Linked DNA regions of Rubrivivax gelatinosus IL144. The protein of the gene in region 3 binds, or shares a complex with, the protein of the main gene of each other region. Links are inferred from orthologs where the notes say so. Each region holds a gene or a part of one and is shown on either strand. Other genes may lie near its edges. The genes, in order: sdhC, sdhD, frdA and RGE_RS06010.

Region 1 (4,701 bases), 950 kb from region 3 along the record:
CCGGCCTTCCTTGATCTCCTGGTCCATGCAGCGCGAGACGAAGTCGCGCGGCGCGAGGTCCTTCAGCGTCGGCGCGTAGCGCTCCATGAAACGCTCGCCGTTGGCGTTGCGCAGGATCGCGCCTTCACCGCGGCAGCCTTCGGTCAGCAGCACGCCGGCGTTGTGCACGCCGGTCGGGTGGAACTGCCAGAACTCCATGTCCTGCAGCGGCACACCCGCGCGCGCGGCCATGCCCAGGCCGTCGCCGGTGTTGATGAAGGCGTTGGTGCTCGCCGCGTAGATGCGGCCGGCACCGCCGGTCGCGAACAGCGTGCACTTGGCCTGCAGCACGTGCACCTCGCCGGTCTCCATCTCCAGCGCGGTGACGCCGAGCACGTCGCCTTCGCTGTCGCGGATCAGGTCCAGCGCCATCCACTCGACGAAGAAGTTGGTGCGCGCCTTGACGTTCTGCTGGTACAGCGTGTGCAGCATCGCGTGGCCGGTGCGGTCGGCCGCGGCGCAGGCGCGCTGCACCGGCTTCTCGCCGTAGTTCGCGGTGTGGCCGCCGAACGGACGCTGGTAGATCGTGCCGTCCGGGTTGCGGTCGAACGGCATGCCGAAGTGCTCGAGCTCGTAGACGACCTTCGGCGCCTCGCGGCACATGAACTCGATCGCGTCCTGGTCGCCGAGCCAGTCGGAGCCCTTGACGGTGTCGTAGAAGTGGAAGTGCCAGTTGTCCTCGGACATGTTGCCGAGGCTGGCGCCGATGCCGCCCTGGGCCGCGACGGTGTGCGAACGCGTCGGGAAGACCTTGGACAGGACGGCGACGTTGAGGCCCGCGCGGGCCAGTTGCAGCGAGGCGCGCATGCCGGAACCGCCGGCACCGACGATGACGACGTCGAACTTGCGCTTGGGAAGATGGGCGAGGGCCATCGTCAGAGTCTCCAGAGCACTTGCACGGCCCAGCCGGCGCAGCCGACGAGCCAGACGATGGACAGCACCTGCAGGGTCAGCCTGACGGCTGCGGGCTTGACGTAATCCATCCAGATGTCGCGGATGCCGATCCAGGCATGCCACGCGAGCGACACGATGACGACGAAGGTCAGCACCTTCATCCATTGCGCCGAGAAGATGCCGGCCCAGCGGTCGTAGCCGAGCGGGCCCGGCGCGAGCAGCTGAACCAGCAGCACGAAGGTGAAGACGGCGATCACCGCGGCGGTGATGCGCTGCGCGAGCCAGTCGCGCGCACCGTAGTGAGCGCCGACGACGAGGCGCTCGGGACCGTAGTTCTTGGACATGGGAGAGGACCTCAGTACAGGCCGAACAGCTTGGCGCCCAGCAGCGCGGTGAGCGGCAGGCTCAGCGCGAGCGTCACGATGGCCGAGGAACGGCCCTTCTCCTTGGAGTAGGCGTGCGAGACGTCCATCCAGAGGTAGCGGATGCCGGCGATGAGGTGGTGCAGATAGGCCCAGATCAAGGCCAGCACGACCAGCTTGACCAGGAAGGCGGGAACGAACCAGACACCGGCGACGAAGGCCGAGGTGAAGGTGTCGAACGAGATCTCGGAAGTGAGGCTGTTGTCGAACAGCCAGATGACGAAGGGCAGCAACAAGAACATCAGCGCACCGCTGATGCGGTGCAGGATCGACACGAAACCGGCGAGAGGCAGCCGGTAGCTGGCGAGCTGCGTGATGTGGATGTTGCGATAGACCGGGCGTTGGGTACTTGCCATGGGGGTTGTCCTGTTCGTTCGCACCGGCGTCGCTGCTTTGCGGCAACGCAAAGAGTCTAATTCCAGCGCGGCAGGCTTACACGGAACTGGGCGGTTCAGGAAAGCTCGTTGCGGTAGTGGTGGGAAGACGTGTTGTAAAGCCCGCGCCGCAGTTCGACGGGCCGGTCTCCATAGGTGAACGACAAACGCTCGACCGACAGCAGCGGAGCGCCCAGGGGCACCGCCAGCGCCTCGGCCTCCTCCTCTGCCGCGCCGACGGCGCGGATCTTCTCTTCGGCCCGGATCATCCGGACCCCGAACTCGGTTTCGAACAGACGGTACATCGGCCCGCGCCAGCCTTGCAGGCGTTCGATGCTCAATCCCTTGAACGGCGTGCCGGGCAGCCAGATGTCGTCGAGCACGACCGGGCGGCCATCGGCCAGCAGCAGGCGGCGAAGCTGGACCGCGGTTTCGCCGGATTTGAGCTCCAGCGAACGCGCGACGTCCAGCGGCGCGCGCATGCGGCGGCAGTCCAGCAGCCGGCGCTGCAGGCTGCCGGCGCCGCCGTCGTCGGGGCGCAGGCGCAGGAAGCGGTACTGCACGCGCTCCTCGGCATGCGTGGCGACGAAAGTGCCCTTGCCCTGGCGGCGGATCAGCAGGTTCTCGGTGGCCAGCTCGTCGATGGCCTTGCGCACCGTGCCCTGGCTGACTTTGAATCGTGCCGCCAGCTCCATCTCGCTGGGGATGGCGTCGCCGGGCTTCCACTCGCCCGTCTCGAGGCTGCGCACGAGCAGACCCTTGATCTGCTGGTACAACGGGCTGAAGGACGGAGTGGGTTCGGCGACCGGGGCGGCGTCGGGCATGGCTCGATTGTCTTACATAAGACATAAGAGTGGTGTCAGCGCCGTCGCTAAAATGTCCAACGCCTCGACCAACACCCCATCCTGAGGAGCCTCCCCATGAGCAAGAAGCCCGTTCGCGTGGCCGTTACCGGCGCCGCCGGCCAGATCGGTTACGCCCTGCTGTTCCGTATCGCCTCGGGCGAGATGCTGGGCAAGGACCAGCCCGTCATCCTCCAGCTCCTCGAACTGCCGATCGAGAAGGCCCAGGAAGCGCTGCGCGGCGTGATGATGGAACTCGAGGACTGCGCCTTCCCGCTGCTGGCCGGCATGGAAGCCCATTCCGACCCGATGACCGCCTTCAAGGACACCGACTACGCGCTGCTCGTCGGCGCCCGTCCGCGTGGCCCCGGCATGGAGCGCGCCGACCTGCTGGCCGCCAACGCCCAGATCTTCACCGCCCAGGGCAAGGCGCTGAACGCCGTCGCCTCGCGCGACGTCAAGGTGCTGGTTGTCGGCAACCCAGCCAACACCAACGCCTACATCGCGATGAAGAGCGCGCCGGACCTCAAGCCCGGCAACTTCACCGCCATGCTGCGCCTGGACCACAACCGCGCCGCCAGCCAGATCGCCGCCAAGACCGGCAAGCCGGTGTCGGCCATCAAGAAACTGGCCGTCTGGGGCAACCACAGCCCGACGATGTACGCCGACTACCGCTTCGCGACCATCGACGGCGCCTCGGTCAAGGAAACGATCAACGACCAGGTCTGGAACCAGGACGTGTTCCTGCCGACCGTCGGCAAGCGCGGCGCGGCGATCATCGCCGCACGCGGCGTGTCCTCCGCCGCTTCGGCCGCCAACGCCGCGATCGACCACATGCGCGACTGGGCCCTGGGCACCAATGGCGAATGGGTGACGATGGGCGTGCCCAGCAACGGCGAATACGGCATCCCCAAGGACGTCATGTTCGGCTTCCCGGTCACCTGCGCCAACGGCGAATACAAGATCGTCGAAGGCCTGCCGATCGACGAGTTCTCGCAAGCCTGCATCGACAAGACGCTGGCCGAACTGATCGGCGAGCGCGACGGCGTCCAGCACCTGCTCTGACGCATCGGGCGGGCGCTTGCGCGGAACGCGCCGCGCCCCCAACAATCGACGGCGCCCGGCAACGGGCGCCGTTTTCGTTTCCACGACTGGAAGACGCGATGACCGAGCTTGTCCACCCCCGCCAGGCGCTGTTCGACCCCGACGAACTCGTCGCCCCCGCCCTGCCGGTCTGCGACCACTACAGCGGCGTCGAGGCGCGCATGAGGAAGAGCCTGGCGCTGCAGGCCGAACTCGGCCCGATCTTCGACGTCACGCTCGACGGCGAGGACGGCGCGCCGGTCGGCGGCGAACTCGAGCACGCCGAGCTGATGGCCGAGCTGGTCGCCGGGCCGGACAACCGCTACGGCCGCGTCGGCATCCGGCTGCAGGCCATCGACCACCCGCGTTTCGAGCAGGTGGCCGAGCTCGTCGTCGGCCGCGTCGGCGCTCGACTGGCCTATCTGATGATCCCCAAGCCGCGCGGCCTGGCCGACTTCGAACGCGCCGCCGCCGTCGTCGACGAGGCCGCCCGCCGCCACGGCCTGGCGCGCACGATCCCGCTGCACGCGATGGTCGAGACCCACGGTGCGCTGCGCGAGGTGCAGGCCCTGGCCGCGCACCCGCGCGTCGAGTCGCTGTCCTTCGGGCTGATGGACTTCGTCTCGGCGCACCGCGGCGCGATCCCGCAGAGCGCGATGGGCGTCGAGGGCCAGTTCGAGCACCCGCTGGTGCTGCGCGCCAAGCTCGAGATCGCCGCCGCCTGCCACGGCTGGGGCAAGGTGCCCTCGCACTGCGTCGTCACCGAGTTCAAGGACGAGAAGGCGATCGCCGCGGCCGCCGAGAAGGCCGCGCGCCGGCTGGGCTACACGCGCATGTGGAGCATCCACCCGTCGCAGATCCGGCCCATCGTCGACGCCTTCGCGCCGACCACCGCCGAGGTCGACCAGGCGATCGAGATCGTGTTCGCCGCCCAGGCCGCCGGCTGGGCGCCGATCCGCCACCGCGACACGCTGCACGACCGCGCCAGCTACCGCTACTTCTGGCAGGTGCTGGAGCGTGCCCACCAGACTTCCGCCCGCGACGGCG
Region 2 (2,824 bases), 950 kb from region 3 along the record:
GCGGCGTCGGCCGGCAGATCCTTGTGGTTGCGGCTCGCCAGCGCGCTGGCGACGATGTGGTTGCCGGCGGCGCGGCCGAAGACCAGCAGGTCCAGCAGCGAGTTCGTGCCCAGGCGGTTGGCGCCGTGCACGCTGACGCAGGAGCACTCGCCCACCGCGTAGAAGCCGTTGACCACCGCGTTGGGCGTGCCGTCCTTGGGCACCACGACCTGGCCGTGGATGTTGGTCGGGATGCCACCCATCTGGTAGTGGATGGTCGGCACCACGGGGATCGGTTCCTTCGTGATGTCGACGTTGGCGAAGTTGTGGCCGATCTCGTAGACCGAGGGCAGGCGCTTGAGGATGGTCTCGCCGCCCAGGTGGGTCATGTCGAGGTTGATGTAGTCCTTGTTTGGACCGCAGCCCCGGCCTTCCTTGATCTCCTGGTCCATGCAGCGCGAGACGAAGTCGCGCGGCGCGAGGTCCTTCAGCGTCGGCGCGTAGCGCTCCATGAAACGCTCGCCGTTGGCGTTGCGCAGGATCGCGCCTTCACCGCGGCAGCCTTCGGTCAGCAGCACGCCGGCGTTGTGCACGCCGGTCGGGTGGAACTGCCAGAACTCCATGTCCTGCAGCGGCACACCCGCGCGCGCGGCCATGCCCAGGCCGTCGCCGGTGTTGATGAAGGCGTTGGTGCTCGCCGCGTAGATGCGGCCGGCACCGCCGGTCGCGAACAGCGTGCACTTGGCCTGCAGCACGTGCACCTCGCCGGTCTCCATCTCCAGCGCGGTGACGCCGAGCACGTCGCCTTCGCTGTCGCGGATCAGGTCCAGCGCCATCCACTCGACGAAGAAGTTGGTGCGCGCCTTGACGTTCTGCTGGTACAGCGTGTGCAGCATCGCGTGGCCGGTGCGGTCGGCCGCGGCGCAGGCGCGCTGCACCGGCTTCTCGCCGTAGTTCGCGGTGTGGCCGCCGAACGGACGCTGGTAGATCGTGCCGTCCGGGTTGCGGTCGAACGGCATGCCGAAGTGCTCGAGCTCGTAGACGACCTTCGGCGCCTCGCGGCACATGAACTCGATCGCGTCCTGGTCGCCGAGCCAGTCGGAGCCCTTGACGGTGTCGTAGAAGTGGAAGTGCCAGTTGTCCTCGGACATGTTGCCGAGGCTGGCGCCGATGCCGCCCTGGGCCGCGACGGTGTGCGAACGCGTCGGGAAGACCTTGGACAGGACGGCGACGTTGAGGCCCGCGCGGGCCAGTTGCAGCGAGGCGCGCATGCCGGAACCGCCGGCACCGACGATGACGACGTCGAACTTGCGCTTGGGAAGATGGGCGAGGGCCATCGTCAGAGTCTCCAGAGCACTTGCACGGCCCAGCCGGCGCAGCCGACGAGCCAGACGATGGACAGCACCTGCAGGGTCAGCCTGACGGCTGCGGGCTTGACGTAATCCATCCAGATGTCGCGGATGCCGATCCAGGCATGCCACGCGAGCGACACGATGACGACGAAGGTCAGCACCTTCATCCATTGCGCCGAGAAGATGCCGGCCCAGCGGTCGTAGCCGAGCGGGCCCGGCGCGAGCAGCTGAACCAGCAGCACGAAGGTGAAGACGGCGATCACCGCGGCGGTGATGCGCTGCGCGAGCCAGTCGCGCGCACCGTAGTGAGCGCCGACGACGAGGCGCTCGGGACCGTAGTTCTTGGACATGGGAGAGGACCTCAGTACAGGCCGAACAGCTTGGCGCCCAGCAGCGCGGTGAGCGGCAGGCTCAGCGCGAGCGTCACGATGGCCGAGGAACGGCCCTTCTCCTTGGAGTAGGCGTGCGAGACGTCCATCCAGAGGTAGCGGATGCCGGCGATGAGGTGGTGCAGATAGGCCCAGATCAAGGCCAGCACGACCAGCTTGACCAGGAAGGCGGGAACGAACCAGACACCGGCGACGAAGGCCGAGGTGAAGGTGTCGAACGAGATCTCGGAAGTGAGGCTGTTGTCGAACAGCCAGATGACGAAGGGCAGCAACAAGAACATCAGCGCACCGCTGATGCGGTGCAGGATCGACACGAAACCGGCGAGAGGCAGCCGGTAGCTGGCGAGCTGCGTGATGTGGATGTTGCGATAGACCGGGCGTTGGGTACTTGCCATGGGGGTTGTCCTGTTCGTTCGCACCGGCGTCGCTGCTTTGCGGCAACGCAAAGAGTCTAATTCCAGCGCGGCAGGCTTACACGGAACTGGGCGGTTCAGGAAAGCTCGTTGCGGTAGTGGTGGGAAGACGTGTTGTAAAGCCCGCGCCGCAGTTCGACGGGCCGGTCTCCATAGGTGAACGACAAACGCTCGACCGACAGCAGCGGAGCGCCCAGGGGCACCGCCAGCGCCTCGGCCTCCTCCTCTGCCGCGCCGACGGCGCGGATCTTCTCTTCGGCCCGGATCATCCGGACCCCGAACTCGGTTTCGAACAGACGGTACATCGGCCCGCGCCAGCCTTGCAGGCGTTCGATGCTCAATCCCTTGAACGGCGTGCCGGGCAGCCAGATGTCGTCGAGCACGACCGGGCGGCCATCGGCCAGCAGCAGGCGGCGAAGCTGGACCGCGGTTTCGCCGGATTTGAGCTCCAGCGAACGCGCGACGTCCAGCGGCGCGCGCATGCGGCGGCAGTCCAGCAGCCGGCGCTGCAGGCTGCCGGCGCCGCCGTCGTCGGGGCGCAGGCGCAGGAAGCGGTACTGCACGCGCTCCTCGGCATGCGTGGCGACGAAAGTGCCCTTGCCCTGGCGGCGGATCAGCAGGTTCTCGGTGGCCAGCTCGTCGATGGCCTTGCGCACCGTGCCCTGGCTGACTTTGAATCGTGCCGCCAGCT
Region 3 (4,690 bases):
CGTCGGCACGCGCCTCCCAGCCGCGGTCGCGCGAGTCGGCGTTGTAGCGGTGCATCAGCGCCAGCGCGGCCGGGCCGATGAACTCGGGCTTGAGCCCCACCTGCGGGCAGGCGGCGTAACACAGCAGGCAGTTGATGCACTGCGAGAACTGGTAGTACTGGTCCAGCTGCGCCGGCGTCTGCCGGCTCGGGCCGTCGGCGACGCTGCGGTTCTCGCAGGGCTGGATCCAGGGCTTGACCGACTCCAGCTTGTCGAGAAACTCGTTCTGGTCGACGACCAGATCGCGCACGATGGCGAAGTTGGCCAGCGGCTCGACACGCACCTTGTTCGGCCAGTAGTCGCGCAGGAAGGCGTGGCAGGACAGCTGCGGCACGCCGTTGATCATCTTGCCGCAGCTGCCGCAGATCGCCATGCGGCAGGACCAGCGGAAGGTCAGGCTGCCGTCGAAGTGGTCCTTGATGTACTGCAGGCCCTGCAGCACCGAGGTGTCGTCGTCGAACGGCACCTGCCAGCTCTGGAAGCGCGGTGCGCTGTCCGTTTCGGGATTGAAGCGCAGGCATTCGATCTCGATCGTGCGCCCGGTCGCGGGCGTCGGGGTCGTGTCCGTCATGGGGCTCAGGTCAGGATGGCCTTGGTGCCGGCGCCGCCGTAGCTGCGTGCGCGCGGCGCCGAGGTGGTGATGACGACGGGGCGGTGCGAGATCGCCGGAGCCTCGTCGCCGCGGCGTTCGGCCAGCGTGTGCACGAGGAAACGTTCGTCGTCGCGTTCGGTGTAGCCGTCCAGGCGCTGGTGGGCGCCGCGCGACTCCTTGCGCTCGCGCGCCGAGTGCGCCATCGCCTCGGCCACTTCGAGCATCGAGCCGAGCTCGATCGCCGACAGCCACTCGGTGTTGAAGGCGCGGCTGCGGTCGTCGAGCTTGACGCCGGCACGCCAGCGCGCGCGCAGCTCGGCCAGCGTCGAGCAGGCTTCGGCCAGGCCGGACTCCTCGCGGTAGATGCCGACGTTCTTCTCCATGCACTCGCCCAGCGCCTCGCGCAGCACGGCGACACGTTCGCCGCGCTCGTGCTGGTGCAGCGCCTCCAGGCGCGTGACCGCGGCCTGGGCCTGGCGCTCCAGCGACGCCGCAGACGTCGCGCCGGCCGAGCGCACGTACTGCGCCGCCGCTTCGCCGGCGACGCGGCCGAAGACGACGATCTCCGACAGCGAGTTCGAGCCCAGCCGGTTGGCGCCGTGGATGCCGACGCTGGAGCACTCGCCGGCGGCGTAGAGGCCGGGCAGCGAGGTCTCGGTGCGGCCGTTGGTGGCGATGCCGCCCATCGTGTAGTGCACCGCCGGGCGCACCGGGATCGGGTCGTGCACCGGGTCGATGCCGGCGAAGGTCTTGGCGACCTCGGTGATCAGCGGCAGGCGCTCGTGGATCTTCTTCGCGCCGAGGTGGCGCAGGTCGAGGTTGACGGCGCTGCCGTGGCGAGTCGTCAGCGTGTTGCCCTTGCGTTCCTCGTGCCAGAAGGCCTGCGACAGGCGGTCGCGCGGCCCCAGCTCCATCGCCTTCGGGCGCGGCCACGGGTCCAGCGGCCCGAGTCCGTAGTCCTGCAGGTAGCGGTGGCCGTCCTTGTTGGTCAGGATCGCGCCTTCGCCGCGGCAGCCTTCGGTGATCAGGATGCCGCTGCCGGGCAGGGCGGTCGGGTGGTACTGCACGAACTCCATGTCGCGCAGCGCGACGCCGTGGCGGTAGGCCAGGCCCATGCCGTCGCCGGTGACGATGCCGGCGTTGGTGTTCTGGCTGTAGACGCGCCCGGCGCCGCCGGTGGCCAGGATCACGGCCTTGGCGCGCAGCAGGAAGAACTTGCCGGTGGCGATCTCGATCGCCAGCACGCCTTGCACGCGGCCGTCCTCGACCAGCAGCTCGGCGACGAAGAACTCGTCGAAACGCTGGATTCCCGGGTACTTCAGCGAGGTCTGGAACAGCGTGTGCAACATGTGGAAGCCGGTCTTGTCGGCGGCGAACCACGTGCGCTGCACCTTCATGCCGCCGAAGAAGCGCACGTTGATGCTGCCGTCGTCCTTGCGGCTCCAGGGGCATCCCCAGTGCTCCAGGCGGACCATCTCCTCGGTGCAGCGCTCGACGAAGAAGCGCACGACGTCCTGGTCGCAGAGCCAGTCGCCGCCGGAGACGGTGTCGTCGAAATGGTTGTCCAGCGAGTCGTCGTCACGGATGACGCCGGCCGAGCCGCCTTCGGCGGCCACCGTGTGGCTGCGCATCGGCACCACCTTGGACACCAGGGCGACCTTGAGTTTCGGATCCGCCTCCTGGGCGGCGATCGCCGCGCGCAGGCCGGCTCCGCCGCCGCCGACGATCACGATGTCGCTGTCGATTGTTTCCATCCAAACTCCGATATCCTCCGCCCGCGCCGCAGAACGCGGCCCGCGCGCCGGTCGCCCTTATACCGGGATTGGCTTTCGCGTACCCCCGGTTTCCGCACATGGTCGGTGCATAGCCGACCACGTCACCCCGCCTCGGGCGTTGCAGGGTCGGCTACAAGCACTATGCTTGCCCGCTGCGCGTCGGAGCGGTTTCCCGTCGCGTTTTTTCGCATGCCCTCGATCCCACCTGCCGCCCCCCCGCTGGAAGAGCTCCAGGGAACCGTTCTCTACATCGAGGACGTGGAGATGAACTACGCCGTCGTCGAGGGCATCCTCGCACGCCATCCGGGCATCCGGCTGATGCGTGCGGCGACCGGCCTCGACGGCGTGCGCATGGTGCAGGAATGCCGGCCCGACTTCGTGCTGCTGGACATGCACCTGCCCGACATCTCCGGGCTGGAGGTCGTGCGCCGGCTCAGCGAGGAGATCGCCGAGCGGCGGCTGCGCATCACCATCCTCACCGCCGACACGCTGACGATGGACGTGCTGAAGGCGATGAGCCTGGGCGCCTTCGAGTACCTGGTGAAGCCGGTCGAGGTGCGCACCATCGAGGACTGCGTGCGCCGCGCGCTGCTGGCCAAGCGCCAGCAGGCCGGAAACCGCTGATCCCGGGGCGCGAACAGCGCCCGCTTCGCCCGCCTGTTGCCCGTTTCGGCCGTCCGGCCGCTGCCTAGCATCGTGGGCGTCGGCTCCACTCCCGCGGGCCGGGACGGAGCACCCGATGAAGGCAGTGGCGGCATGGGCCTGCGCGCTGGTGATGGGCGCGGCGGCTGCCGCCGAGACGCCGCGATCGGCAGCCGAGGCGCTGGTGGGGCACGTGCGTGCGACGCAGGACGCCGGCGGCCGGCCCTGGGCCGTGGTCGACAAGGGCGCGGCCAAGCTCAGCGTCTTCGATGCCGAGGGCCGGCTCGTCGCCGAGGCGCCGGTGCTGCTCGGGCTGGCGCGTGGCGACGATTCCGTGCCCGGTGTCGGCGAACGTGCCGCGCATCTGCCGCCGGGCGAACGCACGACGCCGGCCGGGCGTTTCGAGGCCGAACCCGGCCGCAACCTGCGCGGCGAGACGGTGGTGTGGGTCGATTACGACACGGCCTTCGCCATCCACCGCCTGCGCCCGGCACCGGCGTCCGAACGGCGGCCGCAGCGCCTGGCGTCGCCGACGCCCGCGGACAACCGCATCTCGGCCGGCTGCGTCGTCGTCGAGCCGGGCTTCTTCGAGAAGGTGGTGCTGGCGCAGCTCGGCCGCGGCCACTCGGTGGTCTACGTGCTGCCCGAGACGCGCGACTGGCGCACGCTGTTCGCCGATCCGGGCTGACTCACAGCAGCCCGGGCACGAAACGCTTCGTGCGTGCACGGTAGGCGGCGTAACCGGGGTGCCGCTCGGACATCCAGCGCTCTTCCAGCGAGGACTTGGCCCACAGCACCGCGGCCAGCGCCGCGGCCGAGACCAGCGTCGGCAGCGTCGGCGCGACGGCGATCGCCGCCAGCGCGAGCAGCAGCAGCGCGCTGTACATCGGATGCCGGATCCAGGCGTAGATGCCGTGTTCGACGAGGCGGCCGCCGGCGCGCGGTTCAGGGTGGATGTTGAAGTTGCCGGGCCGGTTGGCCTTCACCGCGGCCAGGCCGACGGCGAGGGCCAGCGTCGCCAGTGCGATCGCCAGCGCCGGGACGGCGGCACGGTTCCAGTGCGGGAGCGCCGAGCCGGCCAGTGCGGCCAGCAGCAGGAACTGCAGCGCGACCAGCCACGCGCCGGCGCGGCGCCCGGAGGCGTCGCTCACGCCGCCTCGCGGCGCAGCAGCCGGACCAGCAGCGGGCGTTCGAAGGCCGCGCCGTCCGCGCCGCAGTGCGGCATGAAGGCCGCACGCACACGCTCGACGAGCGCGTCGTTCAGCGTGTAGGTGGCGAAGCTCGACTGCATCATGCGCCGCTGGAACTCGGCGAAGTCGGCGAAGCGCACCGGCTGCGCGAAGCGGTGGCGCACGATCTCGGTCCAGGGGCCGTTCGCCAGCGCCGCGTCCAGCGCCGCCTGCGCCGCCGCGCGCACCGTGCCCTCGTCGTTGTACAGGCGCACGATGTCGTTCAGGCCCCCGTCGTAGACCGGCTCGGAGACATAGAGCAGGCCGCCGGGCACGAGCACGCGTGCGGCTTCGGCCAGCGCCTGGCCCATCGCCGCGATCGGCACGTGGTGCAGCGACTTCAGCATCAGCGCCAGGTCGAAGCTGGCGTCGGGCGCCGGCACGGCCTCGGCGCCCCCGGCGACGAACGTCAG
Region 4 (4,449 bases), 950 kb from region 3 along the record:
ACCCGGACACCGACGCGGTGATCATGATCGGCGAGATCGGCGGCCCCGACGAAGCCGACGCGGCGCGCTGGTGCAAGGAGCACATGAAGAAGCCGGTGGTCGGCTTCATCGCCGGCGTCACCGCGCCGGCGGGCAAGCGCATGGGTCACGCCGGCGCGCTGATCTCCGGCGGCGCCGACACGGCGGACGCCAAGCTGGCGATCATGGAGGAGTGCGGCTTCACGATCACGCGCAACCCGTCCGAGATGGGGCGGCTGCTGCAGAAGCTGATCTGAGCGGCGCCCTCCACGCTCCAGCACGAGGCCCGGCGAGTCCGGGCCTCGCCGTTTTCAGCCCGCCTCGGCGCGCACGCGTTCGAGCGCGGCCGGCATCGCCTCGCGCAGCACCACGGCCAGCGGATGCGGGCTGGTGCCCAGCGGGTGGCGCAGCGTGTCGGCGCCCAGTTCGGCGAAGGACGGCGTGATCGCCCAGCGCCTCGCGGCGCGGCCGAAAAGCCGGTAGGCGCGGCGTTCGAGCGCGGTCGCGAAGGCCTCGCTCGGCGCGGCGAACTCGACGCCGGAGCGGTCGAGCAGGTTCAGCGTCGCGGTCCAGCCGCTGTCGTGCAGCAGGCCGGTGAGGTAGGCGTCGAACACCGGCACCGCCTCGGCACGCAGCGCGCATTCGGCGGCCAGCGCCTCGGCGTGGGTCCACAAGCGCGCGCCGGCGGCGCGGCTCCAGGGCCCGGGCGCCTGGTCGTAGATCGGCTTGAGCACGACGCGCGCGATGACGGTGTGCAGGCCCTGCACGCCGATCAGCGAGATCGACTGCTGCAGATCGGACGCCTCGCCGCGGCCACGGTAGTAGGCGCTGCCGGCGAGCTTGAGCACCTCGGCGCTCAGCACCGCGTCGCGGGCCACACGCTGGGCCATCGCCGCGACCGGCAGTTCGTCGCCCTGGCGCAGCATCGCCAGCAACTGAGGCACCAGCGCCGCGGCACGCGGCAGCAGGTCCTCGGGCAAACCGGGCTGCGCGAGCACGGCGTCGATGCGCGCGAGCGCGGCGGCCTCGTCCGCCGACGGCCCGGCACCGGACGGCGCGTCGGCCGCAAGCAGCCAGCAGGCCAGCGGAATGGAAAACGCCGCCGGAGCCGGCGGCGTGGAAGCCGACGGAGCGGCCGGCGCTGAAGGCAGATCCGCCGCTCGCGGCGCCTCGCGGCGCCGCGGCGCGAACAGCCGCGCCAGCCAGCTCATCGTCTGCGGGTCAGCGCTTGTCGAGCGGCGGCACGTCGCGGCGCTGCGAGCCGACGAAGAGCTGGCGCGGACGGCCGATCTTGTACTCGGGGTCGCCGATCATCTCGTTGAGCTGGGCGATCCAGCCCACCGTGCGCGCCAGCGCGAAGATGGCGGTGAACAGCGACACCGGGATGCCGATCGCGCGCTGCACTATGCCCGAGTAGAAGTCGACGTTCGGGTAGAGCTTGCGGGCGACGAAGTACTCGTCTTCCAGCGCGATCTTCTCGAGCGACATCGCCAGCTTGAACAGCGGGTCGTTCTCCAGGCCCAGCGCGCCCAGCACCTCGTGGCAGGTCTCACGCATCAGCTTGGCGCGCGGGTCGTAGTTCTTGTAGACCCGGTGGCCGAAGCCCATCAGCTTGACGGAGGAGTTCTTGTCCTTCACCTGCTTGATGAACTCGCCGATCTTCTCGACGCCGCCGTTGCGCTGGATGTCCTCCAGCATGTTCAGCGCGGCCTCGTTGGCGCCGCCGTGCGCCGGGCCCCACAGGCAGGCCACGCCGGCGGCGATGGCCGCGAACGGGTTGGTGCCCGAGCTGCCGCACAGGCGCACCGTCGAGGTCGAGGCGTTCTGCTCGTGGTCGGCGTGGAGGATGAAGATGCGGTCCATCGCGCGCACCAGCACCTCGTTGGGCTCGTAGTCCTCGCACGGGGTCGCGAACATCATGCGCATGAAGTTCCCGGCGTACGAGAGCTTGTTGCGCGGGTAGACGTAGGGCTGGCCCTCGCCGTACTTGTAGGCCATCGCGACCAGCGTCGGCATCTTGGCGATCAGGCGGATCGCCGCGATCTCGCGGTGGCGCGGATCGTTGATGTCGGTGCTGTCGTGATAGAAGGCCGACAGCGCCCCGACCAGGCCGGTCATGACCGCCATCGGGTGGGCGTCACGACGGAAGCCGCGCAGGAAGAACTGCATCTGCTCGTGCACCATCGTGTGCTCGGACACGAGCTTGTGGAAGTCCTGCTGCTGCTGCGCGTTCGGCAGCTCGCCGTAGAGCAGCAGGTAGCAGGTGTCCAGGAAGTCGCACTGCGTCGCGAGCTGCTCGATCGGATAGCCGCGGTACAGCAGCTCCCCCTTGTCACCGTCGATGTAGGTGATCGTCGACTGGCAAGACGCCGTGCTGAGGAAGCCCGGGTCATAGGTGAACTTGCCGGTCTGGCCGTAGAGCTTGCGGATGTCGATGACATCCGGGCCGATGCTGCCCTTGTAGATGGGCAGATCCATGCTCGGGCTGCCGTCCGAGAACGACAGGGTGGCTTTCACGCCGGAGGGGGTCATGTCGAGGCCTTTCTTGAGCTCAGGCGGAAGCAGGGAGGGTGGGCCGACGCATCTGCGCCAGCACCTCGTGCACTTCAGGGCGATCCAGCTCGCCCTGCAGCTCTCGACGGCCGAGCAGCAGGTCAAGCAGATCGTTGTCCGGCAGGTCCATCAGGGCCATCAGCCCCTGGGCCTGCCGCTTCGTGATCGTCGCCTCGTGATCACGGAAGAAACGTTCGACGAAGAGGTCGTTTTCCAGCAGGCCTCGGCGGCAGCGCCAGCGCAGCCGGCCGAGATCGGTAGGGTCCAGACGTTCGTCCATGAGCCGTAGTCGCTTTTCTTGTCTCAGATGGCGCGGCGAACCATCATTTCTTTGATCTTGGCAATCGCCTTCGTCGGGTTCAGCCCCTTCGGGCAGACGTCGACGCAGTTCATGATCGTGTGGCAGCGGTACAGGCGATACGGGTCCTCGAGGTTGTCGAGGCGCTCGCTCGTCGCCTGGTCGCGGCTGTCGGCGATGAAGCGGTAGGCCTGCAGCAGGCCGGCCGGGCCGACGAACTTGTCCGGGTTCCACCAGAAGCTCGGGCAGGCCGTCGAGCAGCTGGCGCACAGGATGCACTCGTACAGGCCGTTGAGCTCCTCGCGCTCCTCGGGCGACTGCAGCCGCTCGGTCTCGGGCGGGCGCTCGTCGTTGATCAGGTACGGCTTGATCGAGTGGTACTGCTTGAAGAAGTTCGTCATGTCCACGATCAGGTCGCGGATCACGGGCAGGCCCGGCAGCGGGCGCAGCACGACGGTGCCCGGCAGCGTGCGCATGTTGGTCAGGCACGCGAGGCCGTTCTTGCCGTTGATGTTCATCGCGTCGGACCCGCACACGCCTTCGCGGCAGCTGCGGCGGAAGCTGAGCGACGGGTCGACCGCCTTCAGCTTGAGCAGCGCGTCCAGCAGCATGCGTTCGCTGCCGTCGAGCTCCACCTGCAGCGTCTGCATGTAGGGCTTGGCGTCCTTGTCCGGGTCGTAGCGGTAGATCTGGAACGTACGGAGCGTCATGGGAGAAACCTGTGCCTTAGAACGAACGGACCTTGGGCGGAACGCTGTCGACGCTCAGCGGCTTGAGGTTCACCGGCTTGTAGTCGAGCCGGTTGCCTTCGCTGAACCACAGCGTGTGCTTGAGCCACTCCTCGTCGTTGCGGCCGTTCGGGTGTTGCGGGGTGTCGCCGTAGTCGTTGACGGTGTGCGCGCCGCGGCTCTCGTGGCGGGCGGCGGCCGAGACGATCGTCGCCTGCGCGGCCTCGATCAGGTTGTCCACCTCCAGCGCCTCGATGCGCGCGGTGTTGAACACCTTGCTCTTGTCCTTCAGGCCGATGTGCTTGACGCGTTCGGCGATCGCGGCGATCTGCACCACGCCTTCGTCCATCACGGCCTGCGTGCGGAACACGCCGGCGTGCTGCTGCATCGACTTGCGGATGTCGTTGGCGACGTCCTGGGCGTACTCGCCCGAGGTCGAGGCCTCCAGGCGCGCCAGGCGCTCGAGCGAGCGGTCGGCGGCGTCGGCCGGCAGATCCTTGTGGTTGCGGCTCGCCAGCGCGCTGGCGACGATGTGGTTGCCGGCGGCGCGGCCGAAGACCAGCAGGTCCAGCAGCGAGTTCGTGCCCAGGCGGTTGGCGCCGTGCACGCTGACGCAGGAGCACTCGCCCACCGCGTAGAAGCCGTTGACCACCGCGTTGGGCGTGCCGTCCTTGGGCACCACGACCTGGCCGTGGATGTTGGTCGGGATGCCACCCATCTGGTAGTGGATGGTCGGCACCACGGGGATCGGTTCCTTCGTGATGTCGACGTTGGCGAAGTTGTGGCCGATCTCGTAGACCGAGGGCAGGCGCTTGAGGATGGTCTCGCCGCCCAGGTGGGTCATGTCGAGGT

The links.
Region 1: frdA (region 3) and sdhC share a complex: the UniProt entries of both Escherichia coli proteins name them as parts of the enzyme complex. The link is inferred for Rubrivivax gelatinosus IL144 from one-to-one orthologs.
Region 2: frdA (region 3) and sdhD share a complex: the UniProt entries of both Escherichia coli proteins name them as parts of the enzyme complex. The link is inferred for Rubrivivax gelatinosus IL144 from one-to-one orthologs.
Region 4: frdA (region 3) and RGE_RS06010 share a complex: the UniProt entries of both Escherichia coli proteins name them as parts of the enzyme complex. The link is inferred for Rubrivivax gelatinosus IL144 from one-to-one orthologs.

What each region holds. Positions count from the first base shown.
Region 1 is NC_017075.1:1,272,757-1,277,457, reverse strand. Bases 1-2,974 are described here. They hold sdhC (succinate dehydrogenase, cytochrome b556 subunit), read right to left. Parts: upstream 1,712-2,974; coding sequence 1,289-1,711; downstream 1-1,288. Other genes in these bases: RGE_RS05985 (malate dehydrogenase), read left to right, coding at 2,650-2,974; RGE_RS05990 (GntR family transcriptional regulator), read right to left, coding at 1,807-2,553; sdhD (succinate dehydrogenase, hydrophobic membrane anchor protein), read right to left, coding at 915-1,277; sdhA (succinate dehydrogenase flavoprotein subunit), read right to left, coding at 1-912. Outside these bases: more of RGE_RS05985, read left to right, coding at 2,975-3,636; RGE_RS05980 (HpcH/HpaI aldolase/citrate lyase family protein), read left to right, coding at 3,735-4,701. UniProt on the Escherichia coli protein: Membrane-anchoring subunit of succinate dehydrogenase (SDH).
Region 2 is NC_017075.1:1,275,038-1,277,861, reverse strand. It holds sdhD (succinate dehydrogenase, hydrophobic membrane anchor protein), read right to left. Parts: upstream 1,682-2,824; coding sequence 1,319-1,681; downstream 1-1,318. Other genes in the region: RGE_RS05990 (GntR family transcriptional regulator), read right to left, coding at 2,211-2,824; sdhC (succinate dehydrogenase, cytochrome b556 subunit), read right to left, coding at 1,693-2,115; sdhA (succinate dehydrogenase flavoprotein subunit), read right to left, coding at 1-1,316. UniProt on the Escherichia coli protein: Membrane-anchoring subunit of succinate dehydrogenase (SDH).
Region 3 is NC_017075.1:2,225,126-2,229,815, forward strand. Bases 1-2,963 are described here. They hold frdA (fumarate reductase (quinol) flavoprotein subunit), read right to left. Parts: upstream 2,386-2,963; coding sequence 616-2,385; downstream 1-615. Other genes in these bases: RGE_RS10375 (succinate dehydrogenase/fumarate reductase iron-sulfur subunit), read right to left, coding at 1-610; RGE_RS10385 (response regulator), read left to right, coding at 2,596-2,963. In the rest of the region: more of RGE_RS10385, read left to right, coding at 2,964-3,030; RGE_RS10390 (L,D-transpeptidase), read left to right, coding at 3,146-3,736; RGE_RS10395 (methyltransferase family protein), read right to left, coding at 3,738-4,199; RGE_RS10400 (class I SAM-dependent methyltransferase), read right to left, coding at 4,196-4,690. UniProt on the Escherichia coli protein: Two distinct, membrane-bound, FAD-containing enzymes are responsible for the catalysis of fumarate and succinate interconversion; fumarate reductase is used during anaerobic growth, and succinate dehydrogenase is used during aerobic growth.
Region 4 is NC_017075.1:1,277,486-1,281,934, reverse strand. The notes cover bases 1,728-4,449. They hold RGE_RS06010 (succinate dehydrogenase iron-sulfur subunit), read right to left. Parts: upstream 3,580-4,449; coding sequence 2,875-3,579; downstream 1,728-2,874. Other genes in these bases: sdhA (succinate dehydrogenase flavoprotein subunit), read right to left, coding at 3,596-4,449; RGE_RS06015 (FAD assembly factor SdhE), read right to left, coding at 2,570-2,851; gltA (citrate synthase), read right to left, coding at 1,728-2,550. In the rest of the region: sucD (succinate--CoA ligase subunit alpha), read left to right, coding at 1-275; RGE_RS06025 (HDOD domain-containing protein), read right to left, coding at 330-1,229; more of gltA, read right to left, coding at 1,240-1,727. UniProt on the Escherichia coli protein: Two distinct, membrane-bound, FAD-containing enzymes are responsible for the catalysis of fumarate and succinate interconversion; the fumarate reductase is used in anaerobic growth, and the succinate dehydrogenase is used in aerobic growth.